2 regions of the Micromonospora sp. NPDC048930 genome follow, and region 1 is predicted to be linked to the other one. Evidence: riboswitches for the same ligand, from Rfam matches in the RefSeq annotation. Region 1 holds a riboswitch; the other holds the start of a gene.

Region 1 (3,534 bases):
CGCGATGGCGATCGCCGGGGCCACCGGGTCCAGGGTCGCGATCAGGATGAACGAGAAGACCAGCGCGGCGGCCAGCTTCGCCACCGGGTTGCGGCGGGCCAGCGGCGCGCCCGGCACGGCGACCGGCTCCACCCCGATCACGCGTCGGCTCCGGGGCGGGTCAGGGTGACGGTCCGGTCCGCCAGCGCCGCGACGAAGTCCGGGTCGTGGGTGACGGCGACGACGCCGTGGCCGGCGTCGCGCAGCTCGGCGAAGAGGTCGACCAGCTCCAGCCAGGTACGCCGGTCCTGGCCGAAGGTGGGCTCGTCGCAGATCAGCAGGCGGGGCGCGGTGGCCAGGGCGGTCGCCACGCTCAGCCGCCGCGCCTCGCCCCCGGAGAGGGTGTACGGGTTGGCCCCGGCCAGTCCGGCCAGGCCGAGCCGGTCGAGCAGCCCGTCCACGGTGGCCCGTACCGCCGGCTCGTCCTGCCCGGTACGGCGCGGCCCGAGCGCCAGCTCGTCGCGGACCGTGCCGGTGACGAACTGGTGCTCCGGGTCCTGGAAGACCGAGCCGATCCGCCGGGCCAGGGCGGGTGCCCGCCACCGGTGCGGGGGCGTACGGGCGTCCCGCCCGGCGAGCGCCTCGGTGGCGGTCACCGTACCGGTGCCCGGGCGGAGCAGGCCGCCGAGGAGCAGGGCCAGGGTCGACTTGCCGGCGCCGTTCGGGCCGAGGACGGCGAGCGCCTCGCCGGCGCGTACCCGAAGGTCGGTGGGGGCCAGCCGGGGCGGGAGGCCGAGCCGGTCGGCGGTGAGCAACGGGTCGCCGGGCGGTGCGGTGGCGTGTCGGGGCGGCACGGTGCGGCCGGGCACCCAGACCCCGGCCGCGGCGAGCGCGTCGCCGTGCACGGCGAAGACCGTCCCGGGCGGCCCGTCGGCCCGCACCCCGCCGCCGGCCTCCAGCACCACCACCCGGTCGACCAGCGGCAACGCCTCAGCGACCCGGTGCTCGACGAGGATCAGCGTGGTGTCGGCGTCGAGGGCGTCGGTGACCGCCCGCCGGACCAGGGTGGCGCCGGCCGGGTCGAGGTTGGCGGTGGGCTCGTCGAGCAGCAGCAGCCCCGGCCGCAGCGCGAGCGCCCCGGCCAGCGCGAGGCGCTGCTGCTCACCACCGGAGAGCGCGGCGGTGGGCCGGTCCCGGTGGTACGGGAAACCGACCCGGCGCAGCGCCTCCGTCACCCGGGGCCAGATCTCCTCGGCCGGTACGCCCCGGTTCTCCAGCCCGAACGCGACGTCGTCGCCGGAGCGCGCCATCACCAGCTGGGTCTCCGGGTCCTGGAATACGATGCCGACCCGTTCCCGGGCCTTGCGGGGGTCGAGCCCGTCGATCTCGACGGTGCCCTCCTGCTCGCCGGAGTCCTCGGGCAGCAGCCCGGCCAGCGCCGCCAGCAGGGTGCTCTTGCCGGCGCCCGACGGCCCGAGCAGCAGCACCCGCTCCCCGGCCTCGACCCGCAGGTCCACCCCGCGGACGGCCCACTGCCGACGCCCGGCGTGCCGCCACCCGAACCCGCGCAGGCTCACCGCACTCACCACTCCACCTCCCTCCGGCCCCGGCTTTGTTGATCAAGGAGTTTGCGTCGGGAAACCCGCCTCGGCCGACGCAAACCCCTTGGTCAAGGTGGCGGGCAGGTGGGCGGTCAGACGGCGGCGCGCTCGCGACCGGCGGGGAAGCGGTCGAGGACGCCGGTGTTGGCCAGGGCGCGGGTCAGGGCCACGCTGCCCAGGCCGGCCACCACCAGCGAGCTCGCGGCGGTGAGCAGGATGTAGGGGAGGCGGAAACTGCCCCACGCGGTGCCTGGGTACCAGACGAAGACGTCGTAGATCGACGCGGCGAGCCCGGCCAGCGCCGCGGCCAGCAGCGCCACCGGCAGCCGGAAGTTCCGGTAGGCGAAGAGCGCGAAGGCCAGCTCGCCGGCCGCCGCCTCCAGCGGACCCTGCACCACGATGGTCCAGCCCCAGCTGGTGCCCAGCGCGACGGAGACCAGCGCGGCGAGGGTGAGCGTGTAGAACGCGGCGCCCGGCTTCCGGACGACCAGCGCGCCCAGCACGGCCGGCACCAGCCAGACGCCGTACAGGACGGCTCGGCCGGGCAGCGGGATGGCGTCCGCCGGCCCGTTCCACAGCAGGCCCCAGGCCCAGAAGATGACGCCGAACGCCACCCCGAGCACCGAGGCGACGACGATGTCGATGGTGCGCCACCGGTTGTGGTTGTCCATGATTGCTCCCAGTCCAGAAGAACGAACCAGGAGAAGACGCACGCCGCGCCCGGAATCACCGGACGGCGGCGCGGCTGGAGGTCGACCGAACTCCCTGCGCTGGCATTACCCAGATCAGGTTCGAGGGTCTGCGGGCACCGGCCCGCACTCTCAGCGCTGTGCGCTCCCCTGTCGGATGTGAAGTTGTCTCGGCAGACGCTAGCACCGACCCCGGTGCCCGGCCCAGCGGGGCGATCGGCGGCCGGTCCGGCTGGGTAGGCTGCCGATCATGCGGATCGACGCGCGAGGTCTCACGTTCGAGGTACGCACCGGCGGTCCGGAGGACGGCGAACCCGTCCTGCTGCTGCACGGCTTCCCGCAGCACGGTGGCGAGTGGGACGAGGTGGTGCCCGCGCTGCACGCCGCCGGCCTGCGCACGTACGCGCTGGACCAGCGCGGCTACTCGCCGGGCGCGCGGCCGGCGGCGGTCGAGGCGTACCGGATCCCGGAGCTGGTGGCGGACGCCGCCGGCGTGCTCGACGCGCTGGGGGTGAAGGCCGCACACCTGGTCGGGCACGACTGGGGCGCGATCGTGGCCTGGGGTCTGGCGGCGCTGCACCCGCAGCGGGTCCGCACCCTGACCGCGGTGTCGGTGCCGCACCCGGCGGCCATGGGGCACGCGCTCGCCACCGACCCGCAGCAGAAGGCCCGCTCCTCCTACATCGCGCTGTTCCGCAAGCCGGGCAAGGCGGAGAAGGTGCTGCTGGCGTTCCGCGCGGCGACGCTGCGCCGGATGCTCGGCGGGGTCGGCGACACCGCCCGGGTGGCCCGGTACGCCGACCCGATGCGCGAGCCCGGCGCGCTCACCGCCGCCCTGAACTGGTACCGGGCCATGACCGGGGCGGACATGAAGGCCGTCGGGCCGGTGACCGTGCCGACCACCTTCGTCTGGAGCGACCGGGACGTCGCGATCGGCCGGACCGCCGCCGAGGCGTGCGCCGCGCACGTGACCGGCGACTTCCGCTTCGTCACGCTCACCGGCGTCACCCACTGGATCCCCGACGAGGCGCCCGCGCCGCTCGCCGAGGCGATCCTGGACCGCGTCGGCCGATGATCGCCACCGCCGCGCCGGCCCGGCCGCACACCCGCGCGTCGCTCGCCGCCCAGCTCCGCGACCTCGGCGTACGCCCCGGCGGGACCGTCCTGGTGCACGCGGGCCTGCGGGGGCTCGGCTTCCTGTGCGGCGGCCCGGAGGCGGTGCTGCTCGCCCTGCGGGACGTGCTCGGCCCCGAAGGCACGGTCGT
Region 2 (3,534 bases), on a different contig from region 1:
GCGACGGTCGTCCCGCCGGGCAGGTCACGCCCCGCGCCGTTGACGATCAGTTGCACGTCTCCTCCTCGATGGCGGATGCGGTCCGGCCCCGGCCCGTGGTGACCGGCGCGCTGGTGCCGGCGAACCGGTCGGGGGTGAAGGGGGCGAGCAGCGGGTCCGGCTCGCCGGTGAGGATCAGCTCGGTGACCAGGTCGGCGGTGACCGGGGTGAGCACGATGCCGTGCCGGTGGTGTCCGGTGGCGGCGAGCACGCCGGGCCGGCCGGGCAAGGCACCGATGATCGGCACGTTGTCCGGCGTACCGGGACGCAGCCCGGCGGACGCCTCCGCCAGGTCGTACTCGGCCAGCTCGGGGACCAGGTCCACGGCGGCGCGGAGCAACCGGAGCACCCCGCCGGCGGTGACCTCCGTGTCGGCGCGCTCCTCGACCGTCGCCCCGACCACCACCTCGCCGCTGTCCCGGGGCACCAGATAGACCGACTCGCCGTCGGCGTACCCCCGGATCACGTGCCGGAAGTCCGGCGCGCCGCGACCGGGCGCGCGGAGCCGGAGCACCTGGCCCTTCACCGGGCGGACCGGGAGCCCGGTGAGCGCCGCCGCGCCGCAGCCGGCCGCGACCACGGTGACCCCGGCGTCCACCTCGGACAGGGCGCCGACCGGGCCCGGCCGCCACACCGCGCCGGCCCGCTCGGCCGCGATCCGCAGCGCGGCGACCAGCCGGCGCGGGTCGACCTGGTGGTCGCCGGGGGCGACCGCGCCGCCGCGCACGCGCGGGGCCAGCGCCGGTTCGCGGTCCCGCAGCTCCGAGGGGCGCAGCGGCGTGATCGGCAGCCCCAACCCCTGCTGGTACGTCCAGAGCCGGCGCGCCTCGGCCAGGTCGTCGGCGGTCAGCCCGACCACCAGGGTGCCGTCGGTGCGGTACCCGATCCCGGTGCCGGCGGCCTCGACCAGCTCGGCGGCGAACCCGGGCCAGCGGACGGCGGACTCGGCGAGCAGCCCGGTCAGCTCGTGCTCCCCGAAGTACGCCTCGGCGACCGGCGAGAGCATGCCCGCGGCGACGTGCGAGGCACCCGAGCCGGGGGCCGGATCGTGCACCGTGATGCGCAGTCCCCGGGATGCGCACCGCCACGCGATCGCCAGCCCGACCGGTCCCGCCCCCACGATGGCGACGTCCGGTCGGGTCAGCATGCCAGGGCCTCGATCAGTTCGGCAGTCGTGCGTGCGGGATCGGGGCTGGCGGAGATCGCCCCGACCACCGCCACCCCGTACGCCCCGGCGGCGCGCAGCGCCGGCACGGAGGCGGCGGTCACCCCACCGATCGCGATGACCGGCACGTCCACGGCGCCGGCGACCGCGCGTACGCCCGCGGGGCCGATCGGGTCGGGCAGCCCCGTCTTGGTGGTGGTGGCGTGGCAGGGGCCGACGCCCAGGTAGGTCGCTCCGGCGGCGACCGCCTCGGCGGCGGTCACCGGTTCCCGGGCGGTCGCGCCGAGCACGGCGCCGGCGCCGAGCACCCGGCGGGCCGCCGCCACCGGCAGGTCGTCGGCCCCGACGTGGCCGCCCGCGGCGGACACCGCCAGCGCCACGTGCAACCGGTCGTTGACCAGGCACATCGCCCCGTACGGCCGGCACAGCGCGACCACCCGGCGGGCCAGCTCGTACGCCTCCCGATCGGTGGCCTCGTCCGCCACCCGGACCTGGACGACCAGCTCGGCGCGGGCCACCGGCAGGGCGGCCCGCAGCACGGCGAGCGCGTCCCGCCCCGGCCGGGTGTCGGTGATCAGATGCAGTCGTCCCAGGGACGGCACGGCAACACTCCTCCCTGCGCCGGCATTACCCGGATCAGGTTCGACGGTCGGGGGCTTCCAGCCCCCCTCTCAGCCCGGTACGCACCGGGCTCCCGTGGGTCACTTGCGGCCTACCGTACGACGTTCCCCCGGATCCGCCAAGGGTGGGTGACACTTTTCCCACCCACCGCCCCGCATGGACGGCGGGGACAGCGCGTGACCGTCCACTCACGACATGCTGTCCGAATGCCCTCGACCGCCCGGATTCCGCGTCATCTGACGTGCCTGCCGTTCCGCGGCAGCGCCGCCGTCGCCGGCGGTCACCTGAGCTGGACGGTGCTGCGCGGCCCGGCCTGGCGACGCCTGCTGCCGGACGTGTACGTGCACCGCGACGGATACTGCCCGGACGACCACCGGATGTGGTGCGACGCGGTCGGGCTGCGGCTGCCGCTCGGCGCGGCCATTGCCGGGCTGAGCGCCGCGTACCTGTGGGGTGCCGACCTGCTCGACCGCGATGCTCCGGTCGCCGTCGTGCTGCCCCGGGCCGCTCGGATGCGCCCCCATTCCCGGGTGCACGTCACCCGCTCGGCCCTCCCGGACGCCGACCGTGCGCTGCTGCACCGGCGGGTCGTCAAGCTCCCCGCGCTGCGCGCCTACGCCGACGAACGCGGCGGCTGGCCGGGCATCTCGTTGCTGCGAGAGGTGCTGGCGCTGGCGGAGCCGCTGGGCGAGTCGCCGATGGAGACCCGGCTGAGGCTGCTCCTGCTCGACGCCGGATTGGGCCCACTGAACGCCCAGCACGACGTGCTCGACGCCCGGGGCCGCTTCGTCGGCCGAGTGGACCTCGCCTGGCCGGCGCTGCGCGTCGCGGTCGAGTACGACGGCGACCACCACCGGGAACGCGCCCACTTCCGCCAGGACGTCGCCCGCCTCAACGCCCTCCGCGCGGCCGGCTGGCTCGTCCTCCGCTTCACCGCCGACGACGTCCTCCGCCACCCCCGCGCCACCATCAGCCTGGTCGCCCGAGCCCTCCGCGAACGCGGCACCACCCCCGTCCCCCGCTGACCCGGCGGGACCTCTCTCGCTCTGTGGAACGCCATGGGTGTGTCAGCGACCGGGAGACACCCATGGTGTTCCACCGACGGGGCTCGGCACCCACGCAGCGGCGAGTGCCTCGTCCCGCGGGGCCGCGCCCGGCCCGACGTGGGCGCGGGGCGGCAGCAGCACCCGAGGGTGCCCGCCGGCACCAGCAGGCGGCGCGGCGCCTGCCGGCCCGGCCAAAAGCGGTGAGGTACCCGCAGGCGGCGTGTGCCGGCAAGCGACGGCTGGACAGCAGGCTGCCCCGGTGCCGAACACGGCACCGGGGCAGGGGAAGGCCGGTCAGAGGATCGCGTCGAGCGCGTCCAGGTCCTCGTCGGTGGGCTGCCAGGCGCCCGCCTCGGCGTTGGCACGCACCTGCTCCGGGGTGGTGGCGCCGGCGATCACCGAGGTCACCGCCGGGCGGGCGGCCAGCCCGCCGATGGCCACCTGGAGCATGGTGAGGCCACGCTCGGCCGCGTACGCCTCGATCGCCTCGATGGTGTCCCAGTCGGCCGCGGCCAGCCGCGCGGCGTACCGGCCGCCGCCGGAGAGCCGGCTGCCGGCCGGCGGCGCCTCGTTCCGCTTGTACTTGCCGGTGAGCAGGCCGTTGGCCAGCGGGAAGAACGGCAGCATGCCCAGGCCGAACCGCTCGCAGGCCGGGATGACCTC

The links. Region 1 has a riboswitch for thiamine pyrophosphate ahead of ACGFI9_RS32875 (ECF transporter S component). Riboswitches for the same ligand answer to the same signal wherever they lie in the genome.
Region 2: linked by a shared signal. The riboswitch ahead of thiE (thiamine phosphate synthase) and the one ahead of ACGFI9_RS32875 (ECF transporter S component) in region 1 are both predicted to bind thiamine pyrophosphate.

The regions. Positions count from the first base shown of each region.
Region 1 is NZ_JBICUB010000020.1:12,507-16,040, reverse strand. It holds gene ACGFI9_RS32885 (energy-coupling factor transporter transmembrane component T family protein) at 1-141, opposite strand, end outside; gene ACGFI9_RS32880 (ABC transporter ATP-binding protein) at 138-1,565, opposite strand; gene ACGFI9_RS32875 (ECF transporter S component) at 1,673-2,251, opposite strand; TPP riboswitch at 2,325-2,431, opposite strand; gene ACGFI9_RS32870 (alpha/beta fold hydrolase) at 2,520-3,344, shown strand; gene ACGFI9_RS32865 (aminoglycoside N(3)-acetyltransferase) at 3,341-3,534, shown strand, end outside.
Region 2 is NZ_JBICUB010000012.1:148,388-151,921, forward strand. It holds gene thiS (sulfur carrier protein ThiS) at 1-56, opposite strand, end outside; gene thiO (glycine oxidase ThiO) at 47-1,186, opposite strand; gene thiE (thiamine phosphate synthase) at 1,180-1,806, opposite strand; TPP riboswitch at 1,801-1,911, opposite strand; gene ACGFI9_RS27520 (endonuclease domain-containing protein) at 2,032-2,850, shown strand; gene ACGFI9_RS27525 (aldo/keto reductase) at 3,166-3,534, opposite strand, start outside.